DNA from 2 places in the Lysinibacillus sp. RC46 genome. Region 1 is predicted to be linked to the other one. Evidence: predicted binding sites of a transcription regulator. Region 1 holds the regulator's gene; the other holds the start of a gene.
What was found. Region 1 encodes CtsR, which represses protease genes until heat stress. Its sites were predicted from a motif close to ATGGTCAATAAAGGTCAAACA; they were not measured.
Positions count from the first base shown of each region.

Region 2: ABH966_RS06050 (ATP-dependent Clp protease ATP-binding subunit) is a predicted target of CtsR. The motif match lies at 3,515-3,535, and genes of this name have one in related genera.

Region 1 covers NZ_JBGCCF010000008.1:64,413-73,967, reverse strand. The annotation lists gene ABH966_RS09495 (DUF4003 family protein) at 1-723, shown strand, start outside; gene ABH966_RS09490 (aldehyde dehydrogenase family protein) at 766-2,193, shown strand; gene ABH966_RS09485 (acyl-CoA thioesterase) at 2,261-2,740, shown strand; gene ABH966_RS09480 (protoglobin domain-containing protein) at 2,789-4,099, opposite strand; gene ABH966_RS09475 (hypothetical protein) at 4,396-4,605, shown strand; gene corA (magnesium/cobalt transporter CorA) at 4,735-5,694, opposite strand; gene ABH966_RS09465 (class I SAM-dependent methyltransferase) at 5,744-6,430, opposite strand; gene ABH966_RS09460 (magnetosome magnetite crystal formation protein family) at 6,552-6,857, shown strand; gene ABH966_RS09455 (CtsR family transcriptional regulator) at 7,061-7,531, shown strand; gene ABH966_RS09450 (UvrB/UvrC motif-containing protein) at 7,546-8,094, shown strand; gene mcsB (protein-arginine kinase McsB) at 8,091-9,200, shown strand; gene ABH966_RS09440 (ATP-dependent Clp protease ATP-binding subunit) at 9,190-9,555, shown strand, end outside.
Region 2 covers NZ_JBGCCF010000005.1:20,751-30,305, forward strand. The annotation lists gene ABH966_RS06030 (Cof-type HAD-IIB family hydrolase) at 32-841, opposite strand; gene ABH966_RS06035 (prolyl oligopeptidase family serine peptidase) at 962-1,726, shown strand; gene ABH966_RS06040 (metal-sulfur cluster assembly factor) at 1,780-2,088, shown strand; gene ABH966_RS06045 (Crp/Fnr family transcriptional regulator) at 2,643-3,329, opposite strand; gene ABH966_RS06050 (ATP-dependent Clp protease ATP-binding subunit) at 3,599-5,725, shown strand; gene ABH966_RS06055 (YjzD family protein) at 5,774-5,968, opposite strand; gene ABH966_RS06060 (beta-ketoacyl-ACP synthase III) at 6,963-7,901, shown strand; gene fabF (beta-ketoacyl-ACP synthase II) at 7,932-9,173, shown strand.

The DNA.
Region 1 (9,555 bases):
CAAGAAGATACAGAACAAGCAGTAAAAAGTTTACTGAATAACGTTAATATAATGAAGGAAGCAAAATTTAGAAGTGGGAACTTTAGTTTTATTGGTGCACAGTTTTTAACTGAAGAGGACAGTGAGAAGCGTGCACATGCACAGGCAGCACGTGCATTATTTGATGCAATCCGTAAACATCATAAGTTTTTAACGTCATACGATGATATTCCTTATGCAGTATTGTTAAGCAGCCCCTCTGATGATGTTGAGCTACGTGCGGAAACAATGAATCGTTATTATAAAGAATTACGTACGTATAATTTTAATGCGGGTAATGAGCTTCAATGGCTATCGCAAGTACTGACTTTCTTATCAGCTCAATATGATAAGAAACTAGTGCCAAGTGTTGTGACAATCCGTGACACACTAAAGAATCAGGATGTAAAGGTCAAGACGATGCACTATCCTTTACTTGGCTTTTTAGCAATCCTTGAAGTGAATCAAGCACAGCTTCAACAGATTGTTGATTTATATCATGAGTTAAAGGGTATGAAACTTCTAAAATGGCATCGTGAATTTGTGTTATTTATGGCCATTCAAATTGCTATTTATGATATGGCGCAGGTGCAACAATCCTTATCAATGACGATCATGTCATCTATTGAATTATTGATTCAAGCACAGCAAGCAGCGATGTTCGCGGCAGTGGGTGCAGCAGCTGTAGCATCAAGTTCTTCGTGATAAAATAAAGAAGAACTTGATTTTTGGAGGTGCATTTGAAGGATGAAGGAAACAAAGCTTTGGATGAATGGCCAGTGGCAGAACGCAAAGGAAACATATGAGTTGAGATCGCCCTATAGTGGTGAGGTTATTGCAAAGGTAGCTAAGGCGTCGATTTCTGACGTTGAGCAAGCAATAGAAGGTGCACAGGAGGCATTCCAAACGTTTAAAAAGACAACAGCCTACGAACGTGCCGAAATATTATATAAAGTGGTCGACATCATGCGCCAGCGGAAAGAGGAGTTAGCGGAAATTTTGGCCTTAGAGGCAGGTAAGCCAATATCGGCAGGTTTAACTGAAATAGAACGTACAATAGCAACCTATCAATTTGCAGCGGAGGGTGCTAAGCAAGCAAAGGGTGAAACGGTACCGATGGATGCTGCACCCGGGGCAGGAGATCGTATCGGCTGGACAAAACGAGAACCTCTAGGTGTAATTTCAGCCATTACACCATTTAACTTTCCATTTAATTTAGTGGCACATAAATTAGGTCCTGCTTTTGCAGTTGGAAATACGGTTGTCTTAAAGCCAGCTACGCAAACACCATTAAGTTCTATCGTGATGGCGGAAATTTTCCAGCAAGCGGGTCTACCTAATGGTGCGCTTCAAATTATTACAGGTAGCGGAGGGGAGCTAAGTGATACACTTGTGACCCACCCACTTGTGAAAAAGGTGACATTCACGGGAAGTGGTAAGGTTGGATTGGGCATTAAAGAAAAAGTAGGCTTGCGTAAAGTTACTTTAGAGCTTGGTTCCAATGCTGCAGTAATTGTCGAGCCATCGACACCAATTGATAAAATTATTTCGCGTTGTGTCGGCGGTGCCTTTAATTTTGCTGGCCAAGTTTGTATCTCTTTACAACGTATTTATGTACACGCATCTATAATTGATGAATTTACAAAGGCGTTTGTAGCTGAGACAGAAAAATTAGTGGTAGGTGATCCGCTAGATACAAATACTGATGTTAGTGCAATGATTAATCCAAAAGAAGTTGAACGTATTCGTCAGTGGATTGAGGAAGCAAAGTCACAAGGTGCGGTAGTTGCAACAGGAGGGACATTCACAGAACGTGCTTTAACGCCAACTGTTATGACGAATGTGACGGCGGATATGAAAATTGTTTGTCAGGAAACATTCGCGCCAATCGTCTCAATTGTTTCATATGAAACATTAGATGACGCTATTCGACTAGTGAATGAGTCGGAACTTGGCCTAAATGCTGGAATTTACACGAATGTGTTACCTGATGCATTACGTGCAGCTGATGAAATACAGGCAGGTGCTGTTATTATTAATGATATTCCGACATTTAGGGTTGATAATATGCCATACGGTGGCGTAAAAATGAGTGGTTACGGACGCGAAGGTATTAAGTGGGCAATTGAGGAAATGACAGATATGAAATTTATAACGATGAAAAAATCTTTCTAATTTGCATCAACTCTTTTTCTACGATACGATGACGAAAGAACATTCATGAAGGGAAGTTGCAAGAACTATGACAAACAACGCAATACCGATGGGCCAGTCACGTACTGTTCAAACGCGTCTCGTATTACCGCCAGATACAAATAATCACAACTCCATTTTCGGTGGAAGAGTGTTAGCTTATATTGATGAAATTGCTGCTATTACGGCAATGAAGCATGCGAAAGGGCATGTAGTTACAGCCTCTATTGATTCGGTTGATTTTTTATCGGCAGCACATGTAGGGGATATTTTAGAAATTGAAAGTATTGTTTCGTCAACTGGACGTTCTTCAATGGAAGTTTACGTTCGAGTTATTTCACGAAACATTGAAACTCGTGAGGAAAAATTAACGACGGAATCTTTTGTAACGATGGTTGCAGTTGATGATGACGGTAAACCTAAGCCAGTTCCTGCAATTTATCCTGAAACAGATGCAGAAAAACGTCTGTTTGAAACCGGCCCTGCAAGACGAGAACATCGTAAACAAAAACGGGAATTACCGCATTAACAGTGAAAAGGGAAATTGACGAATACTGTCAATTTCCCTTTTTCGTGCTTACATTTTTAACTCATTTACCACATTAATAAGTGAATCGGAAGAAGAAGAGACTAGTGTAGCTCCTTGTGACAGTTCAGTAATCAGGTTAGAGATTGCTGAAATATCTCTTGATGTATTTACATACTGCTGTTGAATTCCAGAAACAGCATCGGCGATATCATTAAATGATTTAGATAAACTGTTTTGAGTATCTACGCTATGTTGAATCTTTTGATCAACGTTAATAACTGAATTCGACATTGTTGTAATATTACTTTCTGTTTCTTTAATGAGATGAGAAACATTTTGTACAGCATTTTTTGTTTCTTCTGCAAGCTTCCGGACTTCCTCTGCTACAACAGCAAAACCTTTACCATGCTCACCTGCACGAGCTGCCTCGATAGAAGCGTTCAATGCTAATAAGTTAGTTTGATCGGCAATCCCTGTAACTAGCCCTACAATCTCTGATATTTTTTGAGAAGATGTGCGTAACTGGTTCATCGTAACTTCGAGACTGTTTACACTTTGCAAAATAACCTGTATTAAATCATTTTGATCTTGTAGCTGCTGCTGTCCGCGTCTGGATTTTTCCTGTGTATCAGCAACGAAGGTTAAGCCTTGCTTAGTAGCTACTGCGATATCGTCCGTTTGAGAAGAAATGACTAATAAAGAAGCTGCTGTTTCTTCACTAATCCCATTGAGTTCCTCTGCCGTTTTTTGAATGGTCGTAACAAGTGCATGTTTTGTGTCATCAGCTGCTGCTCGAATGCGTTCCTCTTCTTTTTCATAGGCTTCGATTACAAGCTGCTGCTCGAAGTTAATGATTTTGCAGAAGGCATTGATAGCACGTATGGCATCATGTTTCGATAAATCTAACTCATTTGTAAAGCGTGTAAATGTCGTTGTTAATGACTGGAATGAGGCGATATACCACTTCGATTGTAGACCAATTCGAACATGGACTTCGGCGATTGCCTTCCGTTCATCAATATAAGAGTCATTAATATGACTTTCAAAAATGTCACTCAAGTGCTTATGTAAAGTAACTTTTAAACGATCGATTTGTGACGTTCTGTTTATAATATCTAACAAATCTTGGCTCAAACTAATGGCTGCATAAAATTGATCCACCATTTCAGGAACTAAATCCTTAGCTAAAGGCTGTAGTTGTTTAATGATGGCTAAATCCTCAATTGTTAAATCTAAAAGCTGCAACTGTTTTAGAAGTCTTGGATGATTTGATACATCCAATTGTACATTGTGCTTATAATTTTCAGGTGCTAATGTAATTGAGTAGCTAGAATCGTTCTTTTTTGTAAACCAACTCATTGTCGTTTGCTCCATTCTTTATAAATGCATAGTAAGTATATAAAAAATCGAATTGCTTAGTCTGTTAATTTTTCGAAATATATGGTATTTAGTCTATTCTACTATTTTTTGTAGTAAATTTGGTTAAAATTTTACTTTATTTCTTTATTTTTTTATAGGTATTATAGATGACTGTCGATTAAAAGACATGAAATAGACTATTAAAAAGGTAATAGGTAAATTGAATTTGAAATAGGAAACCTGTAAAATACGAACTGTTTAGGTTGAACGTAACAATAGTTTTGGGGAGGTATTACATGGAAAAGAAACGTTTCAAATTTGTTATTCCGGTTATGGTAATTGTAGCAATTGGATCGGTTTACATGTTACGAAACTACTATGCTGAAGTACCAGACTTAGATCAACTATTAATTACTGTCTGTGCAACATTAGTATCTGGGGTACTCGCTTACTTTTTATTTCCACAGCAAGGCGAAGATAAAATTGATGATCGTGGCCCTTACTGACAGTAAAAAGGCACCTTAGAAAAATCTCTAAGGTGCCTTTAGCTTGTCGACAAAAGAATAGCTGGCTGATTGCTTGGCTTCGATCTGTGATGTTGGTCCCAAAGGAGTTATTAGCAATAAACTATCATTTTAAGATTTAAATAAACCGAACCATCCTTTAAGTTTAAAGACTCCCAACATAAATAAAACGATAAGAATCATAATTCCGAGTACAATAAAGTAGCTAAATTTCCCGTGTAGCTCTGGCATATAGTCAAAATTCATTCCATAAACACCAGCAATAAATGTCAGAGGAATAAAGATTGTTGAAACAATTGTTAAGGTCATCATGATGCCATTCATGCGACTAGAGCTCATCGCCATATAACTATCACGCATATCCGCCGTGAGCTCACGGTTGGATTCGATCATTTCGGTGAGTTTAAGTAGATGATCGTAAATATCTCCGAAATAAGCTCGCTCTGATTTCTTTAGTGAAAATCGGTAAGAGTTAAGGATACGATATAATAGATCGCGCATTGGTAAAATGGTGCGTCGTAGATCAAGCAAATCACTACGGAATTCAAACACAACTTTCATAGCATTGGGGTTACTTTGATAAGTAAGCTCATCTTCTAGTGCATTTAAATGATCCTCAATCTTATAGACAAGCGGGAAATAGCTATCAACGATTTTATCGATTACCTGGTATGTTAAATATACTGTGCCGCGTTCCCAATTCTTTGGCTGTTTTTCTAACATCATTTGTACTCGATCTATTTCCGGAGCTCCGTTTTTATGAAATGTGACAATAAATTTATTAGAAACAAAAATGTTTACTTCCTCAGCTGTTAATTCTTCGTTAACTCTTTGGATAACAAAGAAATGGAAATCATCATAAAAATCGAGCTTTGGCCGCTGTAAACGCATTAAACAATCTTCTATAGCGAGTGGATGAAAGTGGAAAAATGTATCTAACAGTAGTTCTTCCTCATCGGTCGGACAATTAAAGTCGACCCAGTACCATTCAAATTCGTTTTTGTATATATCTTCAAGCGGAAAATCCTTTATAAGCTTTTGATCTTTTGTAATTCCAATTGTGCGTATCACAGCATTCACCTCAATCCTGTTCATTCTATCCTAACAGGTGTATATATCTTCAAAAGAAACTTTCTTTATAACATATCCAACCACCAAATAAAGTCGTAGCAAAGAACCTAGATGGTTTTGTAAAGCCTGCCTGCTGTAATAGTGATAAAATGTCCTCTTCACGCATAAATGAAAGAGAACGTATGGATTTCTCCATTTCCGCTACGTCTGATGGTGATAGCTTTGTATGTTGTAGCCAATAAGCACGCCATAGATCAAATTGTAGCTCAGTTTCTATGGAACCAGGTTGCCCGTATTTTGAGACGAGGACAAATGGAGCACCGGGCTTTAAATTATTCGCTATTTCTTTTAATGTTGCAAGCTTCTCTTGATCATCTTGTATGAAATGAAGCACTAATAAACAGCTTGCTGCATCAAACTTCTCTGTAGGTAGCTGAGTGTCCAGTATAGTTCCTTGATATAAAGAAATATTATTAGGTAGAGATTTTAAACGTTCACTAGCTATTTGCAGCATCGATTCTGACGGATCTAAGCCAACAAATGACCAATGAGGTCTTTTCTCAGCGAGCTGTAAAATTTCATTGCCGCTTCCGGAGCCAACTACTAAAAATTCAGCTTTTTCATGTAACGCAGATTGGTAAAAGGTTTGTGTCAAACGTAGCATTGCATCATAGCTTGGGAGCGTGCGACGAATACCTTTTTCGTATTCGTTTGCAAGTTTGTTATTAAATTCCATCGGGTATCACATGCCTTTCAAAAAAATTTTTAAAATCCAATTTATATTTGAAACTATTTAAGGAGTAGGTCCGTAAATAGTAGTACATAAAATAAAAAATCAAATGGAAGGGTTGATATAAATGGAAACTAAATGGTCTAAGGTAATCATACACGCAAGTGCGTTTTTTGCGCCATGGTTAGTACCAATTATATTTTTCTTAATTGGCTCGGATGAAGAGGTAAAGAGTCTCTCTGTGCAAGCTTTATTGTTCCAAGTTGTGATGATAGTGTTACTTACAATTTCGGGTATTTTCAGCGTCCTACTCATTGGGATACCGTTCTTGATTGTATTTGGTATTATGTATTTTATTGCGCCAATTATTGGTATTGTGAAGGCTTTATCTGATGAGCCTTGGCGTTATCCAATTGTTGGTCGATGGGTATAATTTTTATAGACGCAAGTATATGCTAGTTGCATATGCTTGCGTTTTTTCTATTGCTGAAACGGGTATCTTATAACTAAGGGCAGGGCACTTTAATTTTTCTATGTGCGAATTAATTGCAATTATTTTCAAGCGTTTTGTATAATATACTCAAAGAAAGTCAAAGATAGTCAAAGTCAGTGGAGTAAGCGAGGTGTATTCCTAAAATGCGTAATATATCAGACATCATAGAAGGCTACTTAAAGCAAGTACTTGAATTAGGTGGAGAAGGGCATATTGAAATAAAACGTAGTGAAATCGCAGATAAATTTCAATGCGTGCCCTCACAAATAAATTATGTAATCAATACAAGATTTACTGCCGAACGAGGTTACCTTGTTGAAAGCAAACGTGGTGGTGGTGGATACATTCGAATTTTACGTGTCCGCGCGAATTCACAAATTGATTTAATCGATGATGTCCTCAGGCAAATAGAAGGTGGGGCATCGCAAATAATGGCAGAAGATTTAGTGTATCGACTAATTGATGAGCAGGTAATTTCAAAGCGAGAAGCGAAAATAATGTTAGCAGCAGTTGATCGCTCAACTATCGATTTGCAACTCCCGTTACGGGATAACATTCGAGCAAAAATTTTACGAGCGATGCTAACAACGATTAAATATGAACAGCAAAAATAAAAGAGGTGATGGAAATGATATGCGAACATTGCAAGCAGCGTAATGCGACAGTTACCGTAACACAAGTTCAAAGTGGCCAAAAAGTGGAGCATCATTATTGTGACGTCTGCGCCTCGCAGTTCCATCCATTTCATGCTGAATTTAAGCAAGAGCCAGTATCTATTCAACAGCTATTATCTAATTGGTTTGGCTCCCCTACATGGCAGCAACAACAAGTGGGTGAAAAACAGCAGGCACCACCACAACCGCAAACTTGCCCACAATGTGGATTTACCTATAAACAATTTTTAAAAGAAGGTAAATTTGGATGCCCTAGCTGCTATGACACCTTTAGCGAGCATTTGCCGAAGCTCTTTAACCGTATTCAGGCTGGCCCTCAACATATAGGGAAAATGCCCGGTGCTCGAAACAATGTTCATGTCATCAAAAAGCAAATTGAAGATATTCGTAAACGTATGAAAATTGCTGTAGATGAAGAACAATTTGAAGATGCAGCAAAGCTTCGTGATGAAGCGAAGGAACTTGAGAAACAGCTACAATTTGAAGGTGGTGATGTGTCGTGATGATTGAGTCGTTTTTAGAGCGTGCTACACCAATATGGATGAGTGTAGAGGACGATTATTCAGATATTGTCATAAGTACACGCATCCGCCTTGCGCGAAATTTAGATGGTTATCGTTTTCCATTAGCCTTTACAGAGGATGAAGCATTACAGGTGGAACAGGCAGTTACACATGCAATTAAGGATAGTACAGAACTTCGAGAAAATTATTCATATTTTGCTATTAAAGACTTAACGTCTTTACAGCGTCAAATACTTGTGGAAAAGCACTTGATTAGTCCTCAGCTTGTAAAAAAAGAGCGAGTTGGCTCCATGCTCTTATCTGATGACGAATCAACTAGCATTATGGTGAACGAAGAAGACCATTTACGCATTCAATGTATGACAGCGAGTTTTCAACTTCAAAAGGCATACGAGCAAGCTAATAAAATTGATCGTACCCTAGAGAAAGCATTGCCTTACGCATTTCGAGATACATTTGGTTATTTAACAAGTTGTCCAACAAATATTGGTACTGGTTTACGAGCATCTGTCATGATGCACCTGCCGGCCCTTACACTTACGGGTCAGATGAATCAAATCATTAATGCAATGACACGATTAGGAATGACCGTAAGAGGAATATATGGGGAGGGTAGCGAAAATATAGGGAATGTTTACCAAGTGTCAAATCAGATTACACTAGGAAAAACAGAGGATGATATTTTAGCCGATATCCAAAGTGTCGCTGAAAAAATAATTCAAAAAGAACGGCATGCAAGAGGTAAGTTAATGGAAAAAGCAGAGCTTGCCTTAGAAGACCGTGTATACCGTGCTTTAGGGACATTAACTCATGCTCGAATTTTAACGAGTGAGGAGGCTGCTACCTGTTTATCTAATGTTCGTTTAGGGGTAGATTTACAGTTAATTGAAGGTATTAAAGCGACTAAATTAAACGAATGTGTAGTTAGTATGCAACCTGGATTTTTACAGAATTACGCAGGTGACGTTTTGCCACCTACTGAGCGAGATCGCGTACGAGCGGAAATGCTTCGTGAGGCACTATCTCGAGAAAATATGAGTAAGCCTATTATTCGGGGAAAAGGAGAGGATTCATTTGATGTTTAATCGTTTTACACAACGCGCGCAAAAAGTATTACAGCTTGCACAAGAAGAGGCAATTCATTGGAAACACGAATCAATTGGAACAGAGCATATTCTATTAGGCCTTATCCGTGAAGGTGGCGGTATTGCTGCAAAAGCATTAGAAGCCATTGATATTAGTCCTCAAATGATTGAAGCAGGTATTGAAGAGCTTGTAGGGAAAGGTAAAGAGGATGTTGGTCCGATTGTCCACTACACACCTCGAGCTAAAAAGGTAATAGAACTATCCGTTGATGAATCACGTAAATTAGGTCATTCCTATATCGGCACAGAGCATTTACTATTAGCGCTTATTCGTGAAGGTGAAGGTATAGCGGCC
Region 2 (9,555 bases), on a different contig from region 1:
ATGATCCAGAAAATGGGGTATCACTACTTAACTAGGTTAATTTCAAGCGATCGATGAGTGTTTTAGCAATGCCATCGTCATTATTGGTTGTGGTAATTTCATTAGCAATATTTTTTAAAGTAGGAATGCCATTGCCCATTGCTACACCGATGCCGGCGTAATCGATCATTTCTAAATCGTTATCTTCATCACCGAATGCAATAATACGCTCGCGTGGAATACCTAAATCTTTTGCTACATGAGCGATTCCCACTGCTTTATTTAAGCCACGGCGAACAATCTCAATAATGTGAAGTGGAGCACCCCAGCGACGATGTTCAATGACCTCTGCATGAACAGCCTGTAAATGATCACGGATAATCGTGGAATTTACTTCATTCGCTTGAATCAGTAAACTAGTTGGGTTATCAAGTAAATGGGTATAGAGGTCTCCAAGAGTAATTTTTGGATTCCCCATATTAAAAATGTTTAATATCCGTTCATTCTCTGTATGCACATAAATATCGTCCTTAACTTCTGCAATGATATTTTCGTATTGATAGCTATTGATGGAATCAACGACATCATGCACTACGCCTAAATCAATAGGAGTATGCTTAGTCTGCCAAGCAGCATTTTTCGGGTGGTGGACGTAAGCACCATTAAAATTCACGATGGGCGTTGTAAGGCCAAGTTCGTGATAGTATATATCACTCGCACGATAAGGACGACCTGTAGCAATCATCACTTGATGACCTTGTTCCTTTGCCTGCAATAATGTTTTTTTAGTTTTGGCTGAAATTTGTTGTTGGTCCGTTAATAACGTACCATCTAAGTCTAAAACGATTAAATGCGGTTTCATAGCTCATTGCCCCTTTCCTATAATTTGAATAGTATCTCTTTGTAAACCATACGTCAAAATTTTGTCACATAGAGAAAAGTTTGCTAACATAAAGATAGACAAAAGTTGGGAGTGACAAAGATGATTGTTGAAAAAGAATTGTGGGGAGATATTCCTTTATTACATATACATACAGAAAATATGAATGAAAAAACCCCAGTAGTTATTTTTTTACATGGTTTTATGAGCGCAAAAGAACATAACTTACATTATGCATACCAATTAGTAGGCAACGGGGTGCGTGTCCTATTACCAGATGCAAAATTACATGGCGACCGTAGTGAAGGACTATCTGAGATGAAAATGAGCTTACATTTTTGGGATATTGTTTTAAATTCTATTCATGAAGTTGAACAATTATATAATGAATTAAAGAATAAAAAATTATTAGTGGATGATAAAATTGGCGTTGCTGGTACATCGATGGGTGGAATTGTAACATCAGGCTGTTTAAAGCGTTATGACTGGATTAAAACAGCAGCAGTATGCATGGGTGCACCAGGGTTTCTTAAATTAGCGGAGTATCAATTACAGCAATTCGCTAAAAGCGGTGTGAATTGGCCAATGTCAGAAGAAGAAGTACAACAAACGAATGAACTTCTTGCTAAATATGATGTCAGCCTAACACCAGAAAAATTCGCAGGACGACCTGTGTTATTTTGGCATGGGGAATTAGATAAAACCGTTCCTTTTAATGAAACGTATAATTTTTATTTAACTTTACGCAATTATTATGAAACAAATCCAGAAGACTTAAAGTTCTTAGCTAATAAAAGAGCGGGCCATGCTGTGTCACGAGATGGTATGTTAGCAGCAACTGAATGGCTTGCACAGCATTTGGCATAATAAGATGCATCTGCTATGATTAAGTTAACACTGTGACGGAAGGAGAAATACAGATGGATCAAGATATGAAAGACAGCATGTTCGGTGCATTAGAAAATGTAATTGACCCTGAGCTTGGTATTGATATCGTCAACTTAGGTTTAGTATATGATGTAGAGTTAGATGAAGAAGGTGTAGCAACCGTTACAATGACGCTAACGTCTATGGGCTGCCCAATGGGACCTGTTATTGTTGATCAAGTGAACACAGCTTTAGGTGAGCTTCCTGAGGTAAAAAGTACAAATGTCAACATTGTATGGAATCCACCTTGGTCAAAAGATAGAATGTCACGCTATGCCAAAATGGCATTAGGTGTACGCTAAGTCCACTTAAAGCACGAGAAAAAATCCCCGCTTATAACACATAAGCGGGGATTTTTTCTGTTTTTGAAATACAAAATAGTTAAAGTAATCTTTGTGACTGTGGCGTGCTTTAAATGAAGAAGATTTCTGTTCCAAGCTACTCATCATAAAACAACAGAAGAAACTTATAATAATGACGCTATTGTATATCTGGTGTTGCTGACGCTTTACTATCTGAAATACAACAATTGTTGCTGTCGCTTCGCTTTCGCACAGACAAAACATTGTTGCTAAAGTTTTTTGTTGTATCACTATGAATTTTAGTAACATGCAAGAAGATACACGCTATGTGATGTGGTTGATTGGAGTGGAGGCTGGGCGACTCCTCGGGGATCAGCGTCACAGATGAGACCCTGCAGCGCAGCGAAGCGGCTCATCGGACGCCCCCAGGAAAGCGCCCAGTCGGAACGGAAATCAACCCCTCGCTTTGCAGAAGAGTCTTACTTTATTTCTTTACATAATAGAACACAAAATCCCCACTTATAACTCATAAGCGGGGATTTTGCATGTTGCTATTAATCAATACGACATATTTGTAACGGACAATTTTCACAGGCGATTTCATCCTTTAAAAATTGTAAATCGTGAATGGTAATATAACCTTTTTCGAAGGATATGATATTTTGCTTCTTTAAGTCATTAAGCATGCGATTAATCATTTCTCGACTCGTCGCACATAAATTAGCGATTTCTGTATTTGTTAATGGGAGATCAATATAAATAGTGTCATTTTCTAAAGGCTTACCATAAGTATTTGAAAGGCGGATAAGTGTTGAAAATAAAGCGCCCTTTTTACCATTTAAAACTAAATCGCGCAAACGACTTTGATGTTTTAAATTTTCTGTTTGCAACCACTTCATATATTCCACCATTAAATTAGGTTGTTCCACTAGTAAAAGTTCCAATGATTCACGGCTTAGTACATATAAACTAGAGGGTTCTAAAACTTTAGCAGTCATAGAATTATACGTAAGGTTACAAAATAATGAGCTTTCTCCAATAATACTGTCTGGACCACAAATACGAATGGTTAATTCTTTCCCATTCTCTGTTTCCTGACTAATCGAGATTGCTCCTGTTTTTATATAATAAATTTCTTTCGCACGTTCGCCCTCTAAAAAAATTTTACTATCCTTATTCACTTTAATAAAAACACCGTGTTTTTGAAAAAGATCGTGAAATTTTTCTTGTATATTATCCATAATAGTCATATCTTCAACACATCTCTTTCTTTTTACGTAAAAATTGTTTAATTATTACAAAATAAGGTGAACAATTTACTAAATCTAAGAAATATACTTTTATTATAACGTAATTTTCCAGTTATAAGTGAAGAAATTTTAGGACTATTTCTTTGCTATGATTTGTCGTGTGTTGTAAAATAAAGTTAGTCAAAAAAGGTCAAACATTTTTAATGAAACAGAATGGCGAACGGGATTCCGCTTAACATTATTGAAAAGGAGTGCTAAATATGCAATTTCAACAAACAAATGACAAAAAACCATTAGAACAATTTGGACGTAATTTAATTGAAGAAGTAAAAAACGGTAAAATGGACCCGGTAATCGGCCGTGATGAAGAAATTCGGAATGTTATTCGGATTTTAACACGTAAAACGAAAAATAATCCTGTCTTAATAGGTGAGCCTGGGGTTGGTAAAACAGCTATTGTAGAAGGATTAGCCCAACGTATCGTAAAGGGCGATGTGCCTGAGGGGTTAAAGGATTGCATACTGTATGAGTTAGATATGAGTGCCTTAATAGCAGGTGCTAGTTATCGAGGACAATTTGAAGAGCGCTTAAAGGGTGTTTTAAAAGAGGTAAAAGACTCAGAGGGGCGCATTATTTTATTTATAGATGAAATTCATACGATTGTTGGCGCTGGTAAAACGGAAGGTGCGATGGACGCTGGGAATATGCTAAAGCCAATGCTTGCACGAGGTGAGCTACATTGTATCGGAGCTACAACATTAGATGAATACCGTATGTATATTGAAAAAGATCCTGCTTTAGAGCGTCGTTTCCAACAAGTGCTTGTACGTGAGCCATCTATTGAAGATACAGTTTCCATTTTACGAGGCTTGAAAGAGCGCTTTGAGTTACATCATGCAGTACGCATTCATGACCGTGCGATTGTAGCGGCAGCAGAGCTTTCAGATCGCTATATTACAGAGCGTTTCCTGCCAGATAAGGCCATCGATTTAATCGATGAAGCATGTGCGATGATTCGAACAGAAATTGATTCCATGCCACAGGAATTGGATGCAGTAAAACGCCGTATTATGCAACTTGAAATTGAGGAACAAGCACTACGTAAAGAAAAGGACGAGGCAAGCAAAAAGCGACTAGAGCAACTCAGTGATGAATTAACAAAGCTGAAAGAATCTTCTGAGGGTATGCTTAAACAATGGGAAACCGAAAAAGGGGCGTTACATGGCATTCAGAAAAAACGTGAAAAACTAGATAAATACCGTCGTGACTTAGATGAAGCAGAAAGTAAATATGATTTAAATAAAGCAGCCGAACTACGTCATGGGAAAATTCCTACGCTTGAAAAGGAAATTCAAGAGATGGAAAAACAATTAGAGAATGGTACGGAATCACGTATTTTACGTGAAGAGGTAACAGCTGATGAAATCGCATCTATCGTCTCACGCTGGACAGGGATACCAGTGACGAAATTAGTAGAAGGTGAGCGTGAAAAATTATTGCGCTTAAAAGATACATTGCATGAGCGTGTAGTCGGACAAGATAATGCTGTACAACTTGTTACAGAAGCGGTATGGCGTGCTCGAGCTGGTATTAAAGACCCGCATCGACCAATTGGTAGCTTTTTATTCCTAGGGCCAACAGGTGTTGGTAAAACAGAGCTTGCGAAGGCACTAGCGGCACAGCTGTTTGATTCTGAGGATCATTTTATTCGCATTGATATGAGTGAATATATGGAGAAGCATAGTGTATCACGTCTTGTAGGGGCACCTCCAGGCTATATTGGTTATGAAGAAGGTGGACAATTAACAGAAGCTGTTCGCCGAAATCCATATTCAGTAGTATTATTAGATGAAATTGAAAAAGCTCACCCTGATGTTGCAAATATTTTACTGCAAATTTTAGATGATGGACGCATTACGGATAGCCAAGGTCGTATGGTCAACTTTACGAACACAGTGGTTATTTTAACTTCTAACATTGGCTCAAACTATTTAATGGAAGCAAAAGAAGAAGATGTAGCAGTTGAGGATTTAGTGATGGCTGCACTTCGTCAACACTTTAAACCAGAGCTGTTAAATCGAATGGATGATATCATTATGTTCCATGCACTATCGGCTGAGCACTTCACAGCGATTGCTTGGAAATATGTCGAACAGCTTATCAAACGAGTTGCAGAGCAAGAAATTACTTTACAAGTAGAACAAAATGTAATTGACTGGGTTGTAGAACAAGGAGCAGATGCTCAGTTTGGCGCTAGACCACTAAAACGCTTCGTGCAACGTTATATTGAAACTGCGGTTGCAAAAGAATTGCTTCGTGGTGAAGTATTACCAGGAGAAACATTGCACATTAGAATGCATGATGGCCAATGCATCGTTGAAAAATAACAAAAAAACCTGTTCCGCATTGAGCGAAACAGGTTTTTTCTAGTTGAATTAATGATTGTCTGCAGCTTCTGGAGTTGACTCGTTTGGAATAACTGCACCGATGATGAAAACAAGAATTGTAAATACAACTGATGTGACAACAGCAGTTTGGAAATCAAAATCTGCACCAAGTACAGCGCTTACTACGTAGTTTACCATTGAAACTAGTAGGAATGACCATATGAATGTTACGATATATTGCATTAATTTCACCTCAACCGAACTTTTTTATATCATTATCATATCATAACATAAATCGAAAAAAAAAGAACCTTTTCTGTGAAACATGGCGAATTTGTAACAACGATAATCATCAATTGAGAACATTTTAGATGGCAAAATATTCGATTGGTTCATATCTATTTTCGATTTCCTGCTGTTCTATTATTCAAACCAATGTTGTAGTTCTAAGTTATTTCATACCGAGGTGGCTTATTTTGGTCATCTGTGATGCGTTGGTCATTATTAATTTGAAACTTTTCTACGTACCATTCGTATTATAACTAGACAATTCTAATTTTATAGAACTGAATAAAGGGAGAAATGAATTTTTTGAACCATTGAATGAAACAATTACTTTTTGTGATTTACTTGATTACCATTGCGGATGCGTATTACTCAACGTTGTTTATTGAATCAAAAACACCACCGCAACACCAGACGATTAAAGCGTCAGCCATTACGTTGGCACAACTACGGTAGCAAACCTAACAAAAAGAAACGTACAACACGTCGTTTGAAACCTTCTGTGTTGCAACCCATCAAGCGATTTCTTCAGAGCACTAAGTGTTCAAAAGAAAACGTGATCCTTAACGACCTATTAGAGAATAGTTTGGACGTACGCAGATTCATGCGAGAGCCACCTTTCATCTTTTTACGATATCGACTTTTACGATGTTGATAATAGCAATTGTTAGACTAAAGCTGCAGATCTATTTGCAGCTTTTTTCATTAACCACCATTATTAAATTTTTCAGCCTCACTTATCCTCAAAAATACGCTTTTTCCTGCATCAGTTCTAAAAGTTGTAGATGACATTTGTTAAATCGTATGGCATGTATATAAGCTGATTGGAGACCATTGATACTACTAGTTTTAAGACGTTAAATTTAATTCATCTTGCACCTCTCCTTCATTATGAGTTATAATTATGACCAGTTACTAATAATTGATAGTAAGAAAGCAGAGGGGTTGCTAAATGAACGCTGGTATTATAGGAATTGGCAAATACGTTCCGGAGAAGGTCGTTACAAATTTTGATTTAGAAAAAATGATGGACACTTCGGATGAATGGATTCGAACACGCACGGGGATTGAAGAACGTCGTTTTGCCGCAGATGATCAGGATACGTCAGATTTAGCAGTAGCTGCTGCTAAGGAGGCTATTGCAAAAGCAGGTATTACGCCAGAGGAAATAGGCTTAATCCTTGTTGCAACTGTAACACAAGATCAAAACTTTCCAAGTGTAGCATGTATGGTTCAGGAGCAAATCGGAGCAGTCAATGCAGCTGCGATGGATCAAGCGGCTGCTTGTGCAGGATTTATATATAGTTTAGTGACAGCAAAGCAATTTGTAGAATCAAATGCTTATAAATATGTCTTAGTAGTAGGTGTTGAAAAGCTGTCGAAAGTACTTGATTGGGAAGATCGCAATACTGCTGTATTATTCGGTGACGGTGCAAGTGCAGCGATTGTTGGTCCAGTATCAGAAGGTAGAGGTATTTTATCATTTGAGCTTGGAGCTGACGGCACAGGTGGAAAGAACTTGTATTTAACACAGCAAGATACAATCGCTATGAATGGCCGTGAAGTATTTAAGTTTGCCGTTCGTCAAATGGGTGAATCTGCAGTAAACGTTTTAGAAAAAGTAGGTTTAACAAAAGAAGACGTAGATTTTTTAGTGCCGCATCAGGCGAATATTCGAATTATGGAATCAGCTCGTGAGCGTTTAGAGCTACCACCGGAAAAAATGTCAAAAACGATTCACAAATATGGGAATACGTCGGCAGCATCTATTGGTATTTCCTTGGTAGATGAGCTTGAAGCAGGTAAGATAAAAGATGATGATTTATTAGTACTTGTTGGATTTGGTGGTGGCTTAACATGGGGCGCCGTTACAATAAGATGGGGAAAATAAAAACGAAAAATGCTTGAGGGGAGTAAGACAATGAGTAAACGACGAGTAGTAATTACAGGAATTGGCGCAGTTACACCACTAGGAAATAGCATCGAAGAAACATGGACTAACATTAAAGCTGGAAAATCTGGCGTTGGCGAGTTAACACGTTTAAATAAAGATCTTTTCGCAGCGAAAATTGCTGCTGAAATAAAAGATTTTAATATAGAAAAGTATATCGAACGTAAAGAAGCCCGTAAAATGGATCGTTTTACACAGTATGCCTTAGCAGCGTCTATCATGGCGATGGAAGATGCACAATTAACAATCGATGAAGAACTAGCACCACGAGCAGGTGTCTGGATTGGCTCTGGAATCGGTGGGATGGAAACATATGAACAACAGTTTTTAACTTTCCAAGAGCGTGGAGCAAGACGTGTAAGTCCATTCTTTATTCCAATGATGATTCCAGATATGGCTTCAGGCCAAGTATCGATTCACTTTGGAGCAAAGGGTATTAACTCTTGTTCAGTAACTGCTTGTGCTTCAGGTACAAACTCCATTGGGGATGCTTTTAAAGTAATTGAGCGTGGCGATGCAGATGTTATGATTTCTGGCGGTGCAGAGTCGCCGATCGTTACGATGGCAGTAGCAGGCTTCTGCGCAAATACTGCATTATCTTTAAATACAGATCCGGAAACAGCTTGCCGTCCATTCGATAAGAATCGCGATGGTTTCATCATCGGTGAAGGTGCGGGTATTGTTATTTTGGAAGAGTATGAGCACGCAAAAGCCCGCGGTGCAAAAATCTATGCAGAAGTTCTTGGCTACGGTGCAACAGGAGATGCGCATCATATTACAGCTCCAGCTCCAGAAGGAGAAGGTGCTTCTCGTGCAATGATGCAAGCTTTAACTGATGGTGGCGTAGAAGCTTCTCAAGTAGACTATATTAACGCACATGGAACAAGCACACCATATAATGATTTATTTGAAACACAGGCAGTAAAAACAGTCTTTGGTGAACATGCCTATAAGCTTGCGATGAGTTCTACAAAATCAATGACAGGTCACTTATTAGGTGCAGCTGGTGGTGTTGAAGCTATTTTCACAGCGCTAGCATTGAAAGAAGGCATTTTACCACCGACAATTAATTTAACAGATCCAGATCCAGATTGTGATTTAGATTATGTACCGAATGAAGCTCGAAAAGCAGAGATTCAATATGCTATGAGTAATTCACTTGGGTTTGGTGGACACAACGCTAGTCTACTATTCAAAAAAATCGAGGAATAATAAAGTAAAACTTTAATCAGTGGGGTTTCATCTCCCACTGATTTTTATAGTTCACCATTCGGGCTTTTACAGGCAGTTAATTAAGGTGTCATCATTTTAAATAAAGTAAGGCTTTTCCGCAAAACGAGGGGTTGATTTCCGTTCCGACTGGGCGCTTTGTTGCTGTCGCTTCGCTTTCGCACAGAGCAAAGCTTCCTGGGGGCGTCCGATGAGCCGCTTCACTCGCGGTGCTCGCTCCAGGGTCTCGGGCCAACACGATGTTGGTCACGAAGGCGTTATCACAGGATGTGATGCTTTTAGCCTTCGTTCCTCTATCGCTGATCCCCAAGGAGTCGCCCAGTCTCCACTCCAATCAACCGCTCTGCAGCAAAACGTCTTTATA